Regions from separate parts of the Nonomuraea sp. NPDC050536 genome, predicted to be linked through region 1. Evidence: riboswitches for the same ligand, from Rfam matches in the RefSeq annotation. Region 1 holds a riboswitch; the other holds the start of a gene.

What was found. A riboswitch is a leader RNA that binds a small molecule or an ion and turns the genes downstream of it on or off. The one in region 1 is predicted to bind S-adenosylmethionine.
Region 2: another riboswitch for S-adenosylmethionine. It lies ahead of thrC (threonine synthase); the one in region 1 lies ahead of ACIBHX_RS49365 (aminotransferase class V-fold PLP-dependent enzyme).

What each region holds. Positions count from the first base shown of each region.
Region 1 is NZ_JBITHD010000034.1:58,835-66,402, reverse strand. It holds gene ACIBHX_RS49380 (FAD-binding oxidoreductase) at 1-987, shown strand, start outside; gene ACIBHX_RS49375 (cytochrome P450) at 977-2,155, opposite strand; gene ACIBHX_RS49370 (TerC family protein) at 2,152-2,886, opposite strand; SAM riboswitch class IV at 3,000-3,115, shown strand; gene ACIBHX_RS49365 (aminotransferase class V-fold PLP-dependent enzyme) at 3,167-4,444, shown strand; gene ACIBHX_RS49360 (DoxX family membrane protein) at 4,446-5,171, opposite strand; gene ACIBHX_RS49355 (NADH-quinone oxidoreductase subunit D) at 5,295-6,440, shown strand; gene ACIBHX_RS49350 (acyltransferase) at 6,437-7,549, shown strand; gene ACIBHX_RS49345 (DUF3180 domain-containing protein) at 7,567-7,568, opposite strand, start outside.
Region 2 is NZ_JBITHD010000018.1:161,352-168,919, reverse strand. It holds gene otsB (trehalose-phosphatase) at 1-413, shown strand, start outside; gene ACIBHX_RS39135 (hypothetical protein) at 440-1,009, shown strand; gene ACIBHX_RS39130 (MFS transporter) at 987-2,150, opposite strand; gene ACIBHX_RS39125 (trehalose-6-phosphate synthase) at 2,150-3,574, opposite strand; gene ACIBHX_RS39120 (RNA polymerase sigma factor) at 3,606-4,160, shown strand; SAM riboswitch class I at 4,231-4,371, shown strand; gene thrC (threonine synthase) at 4,385-5,614, shown strand; gene ACIBHX_RS39110 (MoaD/ThiS family protein) at 5,630-5,905, shown strand; gene ACIBHX_RS39105 (cold-shock protein) at 6,142-6,342, shown strand; gene groL (chaperonin GroEL) at 6,648-7,568, shown strand, end outside.

The sequences.
Region 1 (7,568 bases):
CTCGCGCCGCTGTGCGGGACCTCGAGCAGTGTCGGCGCGGTGGGGTTCAGCCTGGGTGGCGGCCTGAGCTGGCTGTCGCGCAAGCACGGCCTGGCCAGTGACGCGATCGTCAAGGCCCAGCTCGTGACCGCCGGCGGCGAGCTGCGCTGGATCGACGACCGCACCGCGCCGGACCTGATGTGGGCGCTGCGCGGCGGCGGGCCGAACTTCGGCGTCGTCACCGCGCTGCGCGTGCGCCTGGTCCCCGCGGCCGAGGTGTACGGCGGGGCGTTGTACTGGCCGGTCGAGCAGATCAGGAACGTGCTGACCGGCTACCGGGAGTGGCTGGAGGGCGTCCCGGTGGAGGTCACGTCCTTGGCCGGGGTGCTGCATGTTCCCGACAACCCGGCGATGCCCGAGCACCTGCGGGGCCGCTCGTTCGCCCGGGTCTGCCTGGTCCACTGCGGCCCCGGCGCTCCCGACCTCGACCGGCTGCGGGCGATCCCGGGCCTGGTCGACGACACGACGGGACCGATGCCGTTCACCCGGATCGACGAGATCACCCAGGATCCGCGGGATCCGCTGCCGATCTCGATCAACGCGGAAGTGCTCACGGAGCTGTCCGACGGTGTGATCGACCACCTGGCCTCGATCGCGCCCCGAGGGGCGGAGCCGTACCTCATGCTGATGGTCAGGCACGTCGGCGGCGGCGACCACGCGGACAGCAGGGCCAGCGGGTCGGCCTACTGGTCGGGCGAGTTCGTGGTCGCGACGATCAGCATCGGCGCCGGCCAGGAGATCAGGGACTTCGGCAAGCGCCTGGCCGCGGGGCTGGGGCCGGCGGCCAACGGGCGCGTGCCGTTCAACTTCGTCGGCGAGCCCGGCGAGATGTGCAGGGTCTTCACCGCCGAGCACGAGCGGCGCCTGGCCGAGCTGAAGAGGCGCCACGACCCGGCCGCGATGTTCGGCGGCGACCGCCCGATCACTACCCCGTTCGCTACACCGTGACCTCGAGCGCCTCCAGGCCGCGGATGATGTAGCCCGGCTTCCACTCGGGCTCGCGCACGAGCTCCAGCTTGGGCGCCTTGGCGAGCAGCGCGCCGTACGACTCCATCAGCTCGATCCTGGCCAGCGGCGCGCCCAGGCAGAAGTGGATGCCCGCGCCGAAGGAGATGTGCGGGTTGTCCACCCGGCCGATGTCGAGCCTGTCGGGGTCGGGGAAGGCGTCCGGGTCGTGGTTGGCCGATCCGAACAGCAGCGCCACCTCGGATCCGCGCGGGATCCGGACGCCGTCGACCTCGATGTCCTCCAGCACCCAGCGCTCGAACAACTGCAGCGGCGTGTCGAAGCGCATCAGCTCCTCGATGGCCGTGGGCAGCAGGGAGTGGTCGGCGCGCAGCCTGGCCAGCTCGCCCGGGTTCCTGAACAGCGACCACCAGCCGTTGCCCGTGACGTTCACGGTGGCCTCGTGGCCGGCGTTGAGCAGCAGGATGCAGGTCCCGGCCAGCTCGTCCTCGGTGAGCTCGTCGATCTGGGCGAGCGCGGTGACCAGGTTGTCGCCGGTGAGGGTCCTGGCCAGGTCCTTGAGGTAGTCCATGAACTCGGTCGCCGCGCGGGCGGCCGTGTGCTGGGCCTCCAGCGAGGGGTTGAGTTCGTACATGCCGCAGATGTCGGCCGACCAGGGCCGCAGCAGATGCCGGTCGGACTCGGGCACGCCCAGCATCTCGGCGATGACCGTGACCGGCAGCGGCTCGGCCACCTCGGCGATCAGGTCGCCGCCGCCCTTCTCGACGAAGGCGTCGACCAGGCCGGCCACGATCGTCTGGACGCGGGGCCGCATGGACTCGACCATGCGGGGGGTGAACGCCTTGGACACCAGGCGGCGCAGCCTGGTGTGCTCAGGCGGCTCGACCTCCAGCATCCCGGCCCTGCTCATGCGCCAGAACGGCTCGAGGAAGTCCGGCGCGGGCTTCCTGCCGAACTCCTCGTGGGTGGCCACGTGCAGGTAGTCGCGGCCCAGCCGCCTGTCCCTGAGCAGCGCGTTGACGTCCGCGTGCCGGGGGATCAGCCACTGGTTGCTGGGTTCGAAGTAGTGGACGGCCCCTTCGCGCCTCAGCTCGGCGAGGCCGTCATAGGGCCATGCCACGAAATCCGGATTCCATGGATCAAAGCTCACGAATGCATCTTAGGTTCGGCTTTGTTGTGCCTGCTCCGCATCCGGATGTTCAGCAGCTCCACGACGAGCGAGAACGCCATCGCGAAGTAGATGTAGCCCTTGGAGACGTGCTGCCCCAGCCCCTCGGCGATGAGCACCACCCCGATCAGCACCAGGAAGGCCAGCGCCAGCATCTTGATACTCGGATGCCGGTCCACGAAGCGGGCGATCGGCCCGGAGGCGAACAGCATCACCACCACCGCCACGATCACCGCCGCGACCATCACGCCGAGCTTGTCGACCATGCCGACGGCGGTGATGACCGAGTCGAGCGAGAAGACGACGTCGAGCACCATGATCTGCAGGATCACCGAGGTGAACGAGGTGACCGCGCGGGCCTTGCCGTCCTGCTCCTTCAGCTCCATGCTGTGGCCGATCTCGGTGACGCTCTTGGCCAGCAGGAACAGACCGCCGAGCAGCAGGATCAGGTCCCGCCCCGAGATCTCCTGACCGAAGACCTCGAACAGCGGCGCTGTGAGTTTCACCACCCACGACAGCGCGAGCAGCAGGAGCAGCCGGCTGATGAGCGCCGCGCCCAGGCCCATGATGCGTGCCTTATCCCGCTGCGATTCGGGCAGTTTCCCGGCCAGGATGGAGATGAAGATGATGTTGTCGATGCCCAGCACGATCTCCAGGGCGACCAGGGTGAAGAACCCGATCCAGATTTGTGGGTCGGCAACCCAGTCCAACATCTGCACACCTCCACGCAGGCCAGGGACGGTTTCCTGGTACCAACGACACAGGCGGCGGAGAAGTTCGCGGGGTTGCGATCGACGGCCGGGTGTCGGTTATAGTTCCCCTCGTAGGTCATGAGTGCCAGCGACAAGCCCCGGCTAGCTGGCCGGCAACCCTCGCGTCCGCGGCGGGGTGCCCCGGGTGAAGACCTGGTCCGCCACGAAGTGTGGCGGGCAAGCGCGGGCTCCGTGGCTGCTTCCTGGGGTCCGATGACCCGAGGGACGTGCTGTGTCCACGCTGACGATCTTCAACTCCGTGCCCGCTCAGGCCGTCGCCGACGAGCCCGCCGGACTGGCCCGCTCGATCCCCGCCGTGCTCGGCGCCGACCTGGAGGTCCCGGTCAAGGGCGGCAAGCTGGTCTCCTACGCCAACCTCGACTACGCCGCCAGCGCCCCCTGTCTGGTGCCGGTCAGCGAGGCCGTCACCGCCGCGCTCCCGGCCTACTCCAGCGTGCACCGCGGCGCGGGCTACGCCTCCCAGCTCACCACCGCCCGATACGAGCAGGCCCGCCACACCGTCAGGGCCTTCGTGGGCGCCCGCCCCGACGACGCGGTCATCTTCACCCGCAACACCACCGACGCCACGAACCTGCTGGCCGGCTGCCTCCCCGAGGACACCACCGTGGTCGTCTTCGACACCGAGCACCACGCCTCGCTGCTGCCCTGGGCCCAGTCCGTACGGCTGGCGCCGCCCGCCTTCCCCGGCGCGGCGGTCCGCGCGGCCGACGAGGCCCTGGCCGCGATCGACGGCCCCAAGCTGCTCGTGGTGACCGCCGCCTCCAACGTCACCGGCGAGCTGTGGCCCATCGCCGCCCTCGCCCACATCGCGCACCGGCACGGCGCCCGCATCCTCGTCGACGCCGCCCAGCTGGTGCCGCACCGCAGGCTCAACCTGACCGCGCTGGACCTGGACTACGTCGCCTTCTCCGGCCACAAGCTCTACGCGCCCTTCGGCGCCGGGGTCCTGGTGGGCCGCCGCGACTGGCTCTCGGACGGCGAGCCGTACCTCAAGGGCGGCGGCGCGGTGAAGGCGGTCGACGAGACGACCGAGTGGCACGACGACCCCGAGCCGCGGCACGAGGCCGGCACGCCGAACGTGCTGGGCGCGATCGCGCTGGCCGCCGCGTGCGACGCGCTGACGGCCACCGGCTGGACCGAGCTGGTCCTCGAGGAGGAGCGGCTGATCTCGCGCCTGCGCGCCGGCCTGGCCTCGACCCCGGGCGTGCGCGAGCTGTCGCTGTGGGGCCCCGACCACCCGCGCGTGGGCATCGTGTCGTTCACCGTCGAGGGCTACTCGGCGCGCGAGGTGGCCGAGGCGCTGTCCGGCGACTACGGCATCGGCGTGCGCGACGGCAAGTTCTGCGCCCACCCGTTCGTCCGCCACCTGCTGGGCACCTCAGATGGCGGCTGCGAGGACGGTACGGCTTCCGCCGTGCGCGCCTCCATCGGCATCGGCACGACGCAGGAGCACGTGGACCGCCTCGTCGAGGCCGTCCGTGACCTCACCCGTCGATGAGCTAGGTGTTCTCCGGCCGGTTCTTGTCCGCGGCCAGGGCCTCGGCCCGCCTGTCCTCCTCGCTCATGCTCGAGCGCGGCCCACTCGGCTGTTGGGGTACGTCGGCCTGCGGGGCCGTGTCCCCGGCCTGAGCAGGCGTGGGCGCCTCTGAGGCGGGCGCCTCCGAAGCGGGCGCCTCGGATGCGGGTGCCTCTGGCCGGGGCATCGCAGCCGTGGGCGCCTCGGCCGTGGGCTGGGACGTGGGTGCCTCGGCGGTGGGCGGCGTCGTGACGGGCGCGTGGGCGGCCATCTCGCGTTCGGCCTCCTTGGCGGCGCCACGCCGCTTGTAGGAGGTGTTGATGATGCCGTCGATGCCGAACCGGCCGCCTCCCAGCGCCATGAACAGCAGCATGCTCGCCCCGAACGACGCGACCAGCTCCCAGCCGTTGTTGGTGACGAAGATGCCGTGCGTGGCGTGGACGAAGACGATCGCGCCGATCCACACGACCAGGAGGGCCAGCGCGGCCAGCCGTACCAGCAGACCGACGATCAGCAAGAAGCCCCCGACGATCTCCGCAAGCATGGTGTACGTGGCGGCGAGCTGGGGCAAGGGCATTCCGGTCGTGGCGAACAGCCGACCGAGGGGCGTGAACCCGATCTGCCAGTGCACCAGGCCGTGAGCCAGAAAGATCACGCCGAGCGTCACCCTCGCGATCAGTGCTGCGATGTCAAATGGAATCCGCTTCATGGTGTTTTCTCCCCCCGTTCCTCCTATTTCTCCCCTGTCCGATTCATGGGATGCGCCTGCATACCGTTCCTTGACCATCACCCGAGCTGGATCAACGCCTAGCGCGGTGGCAGCATGGGCTGTATGACGGAACGCGTGGTCGGGATAGGCGCCGGCGCCAAGGAGCTGGCCACCGAGGACATGATCCTCAACATCGGCCCGCAGCACCCGTCGACCCACGGCGTGCTGAGGCTCAGGATCACCCTCGACGGCGAACGGATCGCGGCGGCCGAGCCGATCATCGGCTACATGCACAGGGGCGCGGAGAAGCTCTTCGAGGTCCGCGACTACCGCCAGGTCATCATGCTGGCCAACCGGCACGACTGGCTGGCGGGCTTCGCCAACGAGCTGGGCGTGGTGCTGGCGGCCGAGCGCCTGCTGGGCATGGAGGTGCCCGTCAGGGCCGTGTGGGCGCGCACGCTGCTCGCCGAGCTCAACCGGGTGCTCAGCCACCTGATGTTCCTCGGCAGCTACCCGCTGGAGCTGGGCGCGATCACCCCCGTCTTCTACGCCTTCAACGAGCGCGAGCGCATCCAGGCCGTGATGGAGGAGATCTCCGGCGGCCGCATGCACTTCATGTTCAACCGCGTCGGCGGGCTGAAGGAGGACCTGCCCTACGGCTGGCTCGACCGGGTCACCGAGGCGGTCGCCGTGACCCGCCGCAAGATCCCCGACATCGAGAACCTCATTCTGAACAACGAGATCTTCCTGGCCCGCACCAGGGGCGTCGGCGTCCTGGACCAGGAGCAGATCCTGCAGTACGGCGTGAGCGGCCCGGTCGCCCGCGCCTCGGGGATCGACTTCGACCTGCGCCGCGACCAGCCGTACCTGGCCTATCCCGAGCTGCCCGTGAAGGTCGTCACCCGCAGCGCGGGCGACTGCCATTCCCGCTTCGAGGTGCTGTTCGACCAGCTGAAGATCTCCCTCGACCTGGCCGACGCCTGCGTGGACAAGCTCCGCTCGCTGCCGCCTGGGCCGATCAACCAGCGCCTGCCGAAGGTGCTCAAGGTGCCGGAAGGCCACACCTACGCCTGGACGGAGAACCCGCTCGGCATCAACGGCTACTACCTGGTCTCCAAGGGTGACAAGACACCGTGGCGGCTCAAGCTGCGCTCGGCCTCCTACAGCAACATCCAGGTGCTGCGCGAGGTGCTGCCGGGACACCTGGTCGCCGACATGATCGCCATCCTCGGCTCCATGTTCTTCGTCGTGGGTGACATCGACAAGTGAGAGACAAGTACGTCGACTGGCTCCGGGCCCTCAGCCTGATCGTGGTCGTGGTGTGGCACTGGGCCTTCACGATCCTGCAGTGGACCCCGTCGGGGCCCGAGCCGACCAGCCCGCTGGGCTTCACCTCGGGCCTGTGGATCCTGACCTGGCTGCTGCAGGTGCTGCCGCTGTTCTTCTACGTGGGCGGGCACGTCCACCTGCTGTCCTGGGAACGCGCACAGGCTCGCGGCCAGGGGCTCGGCGCGTTCGTGTGGCGGCGGATCAGGGCGCTGTCCATCCCCGCGCTCGGCCTGTCGGCCGTGTGGGTGGCCATCGGGGCGGTCGTGACCGCCGTGTTCCACGTCGACTGGATGTGGCGGGTCGTGCTGCTGGTGCTCAGCCCGCTGTGGTTCCTCGGCGTCTACCTGGTGCTGATCGCGCTGCTGCCGCTGGCGCTGTGGATGCACCGGCGCTTCGACGTGCTCGCCCTGATCTGGTTGGGCGGCGCCGCGCTGGTGGTCGACGTGCTCCGCTTCCGTTACGGCGTGGAGTGGGCGGGCTGGCTGAACATGATCATCGTGTGGGGGCTGGCGCACCAGGCCGGGTTCTTCTACGACCGGATCGTGATCCTGCCCCGCCGCTACGACGTGGGGATCCTGTGGACGGGCCTGTTCGCGCTGTTCGGACTGGTCTACTCGGGCATCTACCCGGGCTCGATGGTCGGCGTGCCCGGCGACAAGTGGTCCAACATGGCGCCGCCCACGTTCGTCATCGTGGCCCTGCTGATCTTCCAGATCGGGCTGGTCGAGGTGCTGCGCCCGTCGATGGAACGGGTGCTGGAACGTCCCGGCTGGAAGCGGGTCAACGAGACCATCAACCGCTACGCCCTGCCGCTGTTCCTCTTCCACACCACCGGCATGGCCATCGCCCTGGGCCTGGGCTGGTGGCTGCTCGGCACGCTCGGCGGCCAGGTCCCGCCGAACCTCACGTGGTGGCTGGAACGCCCGATCGCCATCCTCGGCCCGCTGATCTGCACCCTCCCGGTCGTCTACCTGTACGGCAGACGCACCAAACGCGCAGCACAACCGCAGAACAACCGACCTCATCCACGCGGCGACGCGGCCGGGTGAACGCACGAGCGACGCTCTC
Region 2 (7,568 bases), on a different contig from region 1:
CGATCGAGGACAAGGGCCGCGCCGTCGCCGCGCACACCCGCCGCAGCCCCGACCCCGACGGCTACCTGGCCGTCCTGCGCGAACCCCTGGCCAAGCTGGCCGAGAAACACGGCCTGGTCGTCGAGCCCGGCCGCATGGTCCTGGAACTGCGCCCGCCCGGCATGGACAAGGGCCACGCCCTCGGCCTCTTCCTGGCCGAGCGGGCGGCTCGCTCGGTCATGTTCGCCGGCGACGATCTGGGCGACCTGGCCGCCTTCGACGCCGTCGACGCCTCGGGCCTGCCGGGAGTGAAGGTCTGCAGCGGATCGGCCGAGGTCACCGCCCTGGCCGAACGGGCCGACCTGGTCGTCGACGGCCCCGAAGGCGTGGTGGCGCTGCTGCGCGAGCTTTGCGACAGCCTGCAACCCGGCTGAAAGTGCGCGTGGCTAGGGTCGCGCCCATGAGGAGATCCTTACTGGCCGTGGCAGCGATCGCCGCCACCGCCACCGCTCTGGTCGCGCTTCCCGCCCACGCCGCCACCGCCAAGCTGAGCTTCCGCGGCATGACGCTCACCCTCCCGAGCGGCTGGAAGGTCTCCGGCAAGGGCGACTGGCTCAAGGTGGTGACCGGCACGTGCGCCAAGCCGAAGGCGGGCTACAACGGGCAGGAGTGCCAGGCCTTCTGGGTGTTCGGCCCCAAGGCCATCAAGGAGGGCCAGGAGCTGTTCAACCCCTACACGGGCAAGCGCCCCTACTACCCGGCCACCGACGTGCAGCCGTGCCCGATCAAGCGCAAACTGGCCCAGAGCTTCGACAAGCCGAAGGCCGAGGGCCTGCGCCAGGTCGGCCCCGGCCACAAGGCCGCCTACCGGGCGTGGAACTTCTCCTGCCGTCCTTACGAGCACCTCGAAACCGTGAAGCTGCACTACGTCCAGCGCGAATGGTTCCTGCCCAAGAGCAGGATCCTGGTCGTGGACCAGTTCGGCACCCCTGGCCTGGACGCGGTGCTCAAGAACGCCTCCTGGCAGTGAGCACCCCGCCGACGGCCAGGCCGATCAGGACGGGCACCAGCAGGAACGCCGTCCGCGTGCCGAAACCGTCGGCCAGCGCGCCCAGCACGAACGGCCCGACCGCCATCGCCGCGCCCGCCCACATCGGCGAGGCGGCCGCCGCCAGGTCGGGCCTGCCGCCGGAGTTGCCGATCATCGCGGACAGCGCCAGCGGGAAGTGCAACGAGATGCCCAGCCCGCTCAGCGCCAGCCCCGCATAGCCGAGCACCGGCTCGGTGGCCATCCAGAAGATCAGCCACCCGGCGCCCGCGACGGCCAGGGCGCCGGTGAACAACCGCGTGTGCGGCACCCGCAACGCCAGCTGCGCCCCCGCGAAACGGCCCGCGGCCATCCCGGCGATCAGCGCGCTCAGCCCGGTGGCCGCCGTGGCCACGCTCAGCCCGGTCCGCGCCGCCAGCAGCGAGGCGGCCCACAGGTTGAAGGAGAACTCCAGCGCCACGCAGCAGCACAGCACCGCCCCGCTCACGTGGAAGCGCCACCCCGGTCCCGGCGCCGGGTCGAGCACGCGCTCGGGCGGCGGCGCGGGCGCCGAGGTCCACACCCGGCCCAGTGCCGCGGCCACCGCGAGCGTGAGCAGCGGCGTCACCAGCAAGGCCGCACGCCAGCCGAGCGCCGTGTTCGCCATCGCGCTGATCAGGAACGTGACAGAGCTGCCGATCACCACGCCGACCGCGTTGGCCTCGGTGATGGCCGCCGCCCCCGCCGGACCGTGGTGGTCGCTCAGCGCCGCCATCGCCGCGTACAGCATCAGCGAGCCGAAGCCCCCTGCCACCGCGTAACCCAGCAGCGTGAACGGCAGCGAGGAGGAGAACACCACCAGGACCACGCCGGCGTTCATGCCCGCCACGCCCAGCCAGGTGACCGTCCGCCTGCCGTACCTGCCCGTGAGGAACGGCAGGGCCAGGCCCGCGGCGATCGTGGCGACGGCCATCGCGGTGCCGTGCAGGCCGGCCACGGCGGCCGAGGTGCGCTCGTCGATGCGCAGCAGCGGCACGGCGGCGCTCAGGCCGTACAGGTAGGTGGCGAAGGCGCCGAGCTGCAGGTAGATGAGCCAGGTGGGCCGATCGCGTGATAACCGGGCGCGCTCGGACGTCTGCGGCATCAGGCCGTCCCGAGCGCGTCGAGCTGCGCGGCCATCCACCGCTGCGGCGGCAGCGCCGTCGCCGCCGCCCTGAGCGCCGCGCGGCGGCGACGGCGCTCCTCCTCCGGCATCACCAGCGCCTCGTGCAGGGCCTCGGCCGTCTCGCTGACGTCGTAGGGGTTGACCACCAGCGCGTGCTCGCCCAGCTCGGCCGCCGCGCCCGCCTCCCGCGACAGCACCAGCGCGCACCGCTCCGACAGCACCGGGCCCTCCTTGGCCACCAGGTTCATCCCGTCGCGGATCGGGTTGACCAGCAGCACGTCCGCCAGGCGGTAGGCGGCCAGCGAGCGCGGATAGTCGTCGTCGACGTTCAGGATCAGCGGGTCCCAGTCCTCGGTGGCGTACTCGTCCTCGATCTCCTTGGCGCAGCGCTGCACCGCGGCGGTGTACTCGCGGTATTCAGGCAGGTCGTGGCGCGAGGGGTAGGCGAAGGCCAGGTGGACCACACGGCCGTGCCACTCGGGGTGGGCCGCCAGGAACTCGCGGTAGGCCACCAGGCCGCGCACGATGTTCTTCGACAGCTCGGTCCTGTCGATGCGGACGATCAGACGGCGATCACCCACCTGCTCGCGCAGCGCGGTCACGTGCGACTCGACATCGGGCTCGCAGGCGCGGGCCCACAGCTGGTCGCCGTCCACGCCGAGCGCGTGCACGCCGATCTGGGTCGTGCGCCCCTCATAAGTAACGCTATTTTCGGAAATATCAGCACCTAGGAGGGCGGCGCAGCAGTCCATGAACGCCGACGCCCACCGCTTGGCCAGGAACCCGGCGTGGTCGGCGCCCAGGATGCCCTCGAGCACCTCCCTGGCCACCTCGTCGGGCAGCAGCGAGAAGTACTCGGGCGGCGCCCACGGGGTGTGGCTGAAGTGCGCGATGCGCAGGTCGGGCCGCTCGGCGCGGAGCATCGCCGGGGTCAGGGTCAGGTGGTAGTCCTGCACCATCACCCGCGCCCCATGGCCGGCCTCCTCGGCCAGCGCCATCGCGAACGCCCCGTTGTAGTCGCGGTAGGACTCCCACTCCCGCTGGAACCTGGTGCCGAACAGCGGCGCGTTCGGGGTGTTGTAGAGCAGGTGATTCACGAACCACAGCGTGGAATTCGCCACGGCGTTGTACGCCCGGTGGAACGTGGCGGGCGGAATATCCAGCATCCGCACCGCCCCGGTCTCGTAGCCGGCGAGATCCAGGCGGCCGCCGGGAGCCTGCCGTACGGCACTCCTGTCGCCGTCGGACAGAGCCGCGCAAACCCACAGGACACCCCCGTCCTTGGCCACTCCGGACAGCCCGGAAACAAGCCCACCACCACCGCGCCTCATGGTGAGAACCCCGTCGTCGGACACGGTGAACGACACGGGCCCTCTATTGGAGGCCACCAGGACGCTGTTCATTTGAGCTCCCTCCGACCATAGGATCCCAGCTATGGCGCTTGATGAGCTAACCGAGGAACTGGCCCGCTCCGCCGCCGCCGGAGATCATCGCGCACTCGGCGAGCTCCTGCGGCGGATCGAGCCCGATGTGTTGCGGCACTGCAGCCGGATCCTGCCGTATCACCAGGATGCGGAGGAGGCCTCCCAGGACACGTTGCTGGCCGTCGCGCGCAACATCGGGCGGTTCGAGGGGCGGGCGAGGTTCAGCACCTGGCTGCACATCGTGACCGCCAACTGCGCGCGGACCACCTACCGCACGCTGAAGCGCAGGGCGGCCGAGCAGAGCTCCGACGAACTGCCCATGCAGAAGCCCGACGTGCGCCGGGTCAGCGTGATCGCCGGGTCGCGGCTCGACCTGCTCGACGCGATGGAGGCGCTGGAGTCCGACAAGCCGGATCTGGCCCAGGCGCTGGTGCTGCGCGACATCGTCCAGCTCGACTACAACGAGGTGGCCGAGCAGCTCGGCATCCCGCTCGGCACCGCCAAGTCCCGCATCCACCAGGCACGCAAGTACGTCCAGGGCGTGCTCGGGGAGGACTACCGCTGAGTCTCATTTGCTGAGACGTTTTTCTGGGCCCCGTTGCGCCCGGGTACAGTACTGGTCAACAACCGAATATTGCTCATCCAGAGGGGTGGAGGGACCGGCCCTGCGAAGCCCCGGCAACCCTCCCGGTTTGAGACTCGCGACAGGGCGAGGCCGACCGGGACAGGTGCCAATTCCGGTCTGCGGTCAAGGTGGCCGCGGGCGAAGATGAGGGAAGGCCTCGCTTCATGTCGCTCGACTTTGGTCCTGCCGTCGCTCTGTCCTGCCGCGAGTGCGGCGCCCGTTACGACCTGGGTCCCAACTTCGCCTGTATCGAGTGTTTCGGGCCGCTCGAAGCGGCCTACGACTTCGGTACGGTGACCCGCGCGCAGATCGAGGCGGGTCCCACCAACATCTGGCGCTACCAGCCCCTGCTTCCGGTCCCCGCCGACGTGGCGTCCAAGCGGAACATGAACCCGGGCTGGACCAAGCTCGTCAAGGCGGACAACCTGGGCAAGGCCCTGGGGATCCGCTCGCTGCACGTCAAGGACGACTCCGGCAACCCCACCCACTCCTTCAAGGACCGGGTCGTGGCCATCGCCGTCGAGGCGGCCCGCAACTTCGGCTTCCACACGCTGTCGTGCTCCTCCACCGGCAACCTGGCCGGCGCCGTGACGGCCGCCGCCGCTCGTGCCGGGTTCGACGCGTGCGTGTTCATCCCCGCCAACCTGGAGCAGGCCAAGATCGCCATGGCCCGGGTGTTCGGCGGCAAGCTCATCGGCATCGAGGGCACCTACGACGAGGTCAACCGCTTCTGCTCGGAGCTGATCGGCGACCCGCTCGGCGACAAGTGGGGCTTCGTCAACGTCAACCTGCGGCCCTACTACGCCGAGGGTTCCAAGACGCTGGCCTACGAGATCGCCGAGCAGCTCGGGTGGAGGCTGCCGGAGCAGATCGTGATCCCGATCGCCTCCGGGTCCCAGCTGACGAAGATCGACAAGGGCTTCAAGGAGCTGATCGCGCTCGGGCTGGTGGAGGACACGCCGTACAAGGTCTTCGGGGCGCAGGCGCTGGGCTGCTCGCCGGTGTCGGCCGCGTTCAAGGCCGGGCACGACGTGGTCCAGCCGGTCAAGCCCGACACCATCGCCAAGTCGCTGGCCATCGGCAACCCGGCCGACGGGCCCTACGTGCTCGACATCGCCCGCCGTACGGGGGGAGCGGTCGAGGACGTCACAGACCCCGAGATCGTCGAGGCGATCAGGCTGCTGGCCTCCACCGAGGGGATCTTCGCCGAGACAGCAGGCGGGGTCACGGTCGGCGTGCTGAAGAAGCTGGTCGAGAACGGCACGCTGGACCCCGAGGCGGAGACCGTGGTGCTCAACACCGGCGACGGGCTCAAGACGCTCGACGCCGTCTCGGACGATGCCCAGCCGACGGCCGTGATCCGGCCCTCTCTCGACGCGTTCCGCGCGATCTGAAAGGAAGTTTTGGAAATGAGCGTGTCAGTGCGGATTCCCACCATTCTGCGCACCTACACCGGGGGTAACGCAGAAGTCAGTGGCGAAGGTGCAACTCTGCGTGAGGTGCTCGCGAAGCTCGACTCGGACTATCCGGGGATCGGCCCGCGGATTCTGGATGAATCGGGCAAGATTCGTCGTTTTGTCAACGTTTACATCGGCGAAGAGGACGTCCGATTCGCCGAGGGGCTCGACACCGCAGCCCCGGAGGGAGCACAGATCTCCATCATCCCGGCGGTCGCCGGCGGCTGACCCGCTGGACGAGAAGGCGCCCCTTGTGGGCGCCTTCCACATTTCTGGACAATTCAAGATTGAACAACTCAGCCCTGGATGAAATGCGGAGTTTTCCGATTGACTCTGTTGCCATACACCGTGCCACAGGTATGGTCGAGGGCGATCGTCTGGCTTGATTTCGCATAAGTCATGGCGATTGCGGGTCTCGCGAGAGGAATGGGCGAGATCTGTGAGCCCAGTAAGAGGAGTCGGAAGTGGCGCAGGGCACCGTCAAGTGGTTCAACGCGGACAAGGGCTATGGCTTCATCGCTGTTGACGGTGGTAAAGATGTATTCGTCCATTACTCAGCGATCATGATGGACGGATACCGCTCTCTCGAACAGGGCCAGCGTGTCGAGTTCGAGATCACGCAGGGACAGAAGGGGCCGCAGGCGGAGGGTGTCCGCGCGGTCTGACGTCATTGCACCGGCAGATCGCACGGCAGCGCAGTCCGTGCGACCTGCCACCCGTCTTACCGTTCGACCTGGGGTGCGGCGGGTCCTGAGGGGGACCCGCCGTGCCGTATGACCTGGGCAGGAGTGGCTGTCGCTTGCACTCGACGGGGTAGAGTGCTAAACAGTTCGTTGGCACTCTCTGATGCAGAGTGCCAGCACTGGATCGAGACGATGGGGTCTGCCGAACGGAGTTGCGGACCCATATGCCGTCGCGGGCGTCGGCTCGGTCCTTGAGAAGCCACCCTGCATCTGGGAGGTCTAGCCTTATGGCAGCCAAGATGATCGCGTTTGACGAGGACGCCCGGCGCGGTCTCGAGCGCGGTATGAACCAGCTCGCCGACGCCGTCAAGGTGACCCTGGGTCCCAAGGGCCGCAACGTCGTGCTGGAGAAGAAGTGGGGCGCTCCCACGATCACCAACGACGGTGTCTCCATCGCCAAGGAGATCGAGCTCGAGGACCCGTGGGAGAAGATCGGCGCTGAGCTGGTCAAGGAAGTCGCCAAGAAGACGGACGACGTCGCGGGTGACGGCACCACCACAGCCACCGTGCTCGCCCAGGCGCTGGTCCGCGAGGGCCTCCGCAACGTCGCCGCCGGCGCCAACCCGATGGCCCTGAAGAAGGGCATCGAGGCCGCCGTCGAGCGCGTCAGCGAGGAGCTGTCCAAGCTCGCGAAGGACGTGGAGACCAAGGAGCAGATCGCCTCCACCGCCTCCATCTCCGCCGCCGACCCCGAGATCGGCTCGCTCATCGCCGAGGCGATGGACAAGGTCGGCAAGGAAGGCGTCATCACCGTCGAGGAGAGCAACACCTTCGGCCTCGAGCTCGAGCTCACCGAGGGCATGCGCTTCGACAAGGGCATGACGTCGATGTACTTCGTCACCGACTCCGACCGTATGGAGGCGGTGCTCGAGGACCCGTACATCCTGATCGTCAACTCGAAGATCTCGGCCAACAAGGACCTGCTGCCCCTGCTCGACAAGGTCGTGCAGTCCGGCAAGCCGCTCCTGATCATCGCCGAGGACGTCGACGGCGAGGCCCTGGCCACTCTGGTCGTCAACAAGATCCGTGGCCTGTTCCGCTCCGTCGCGGTCAAGGCTCCGGGCTTCGGTGACCGCCGCAAGGCCATGCTGGGCGACATCGCGATCCTGGCCGGCGGTCAGGTCATCGCCGAGGAGGTCGGTCTCAAG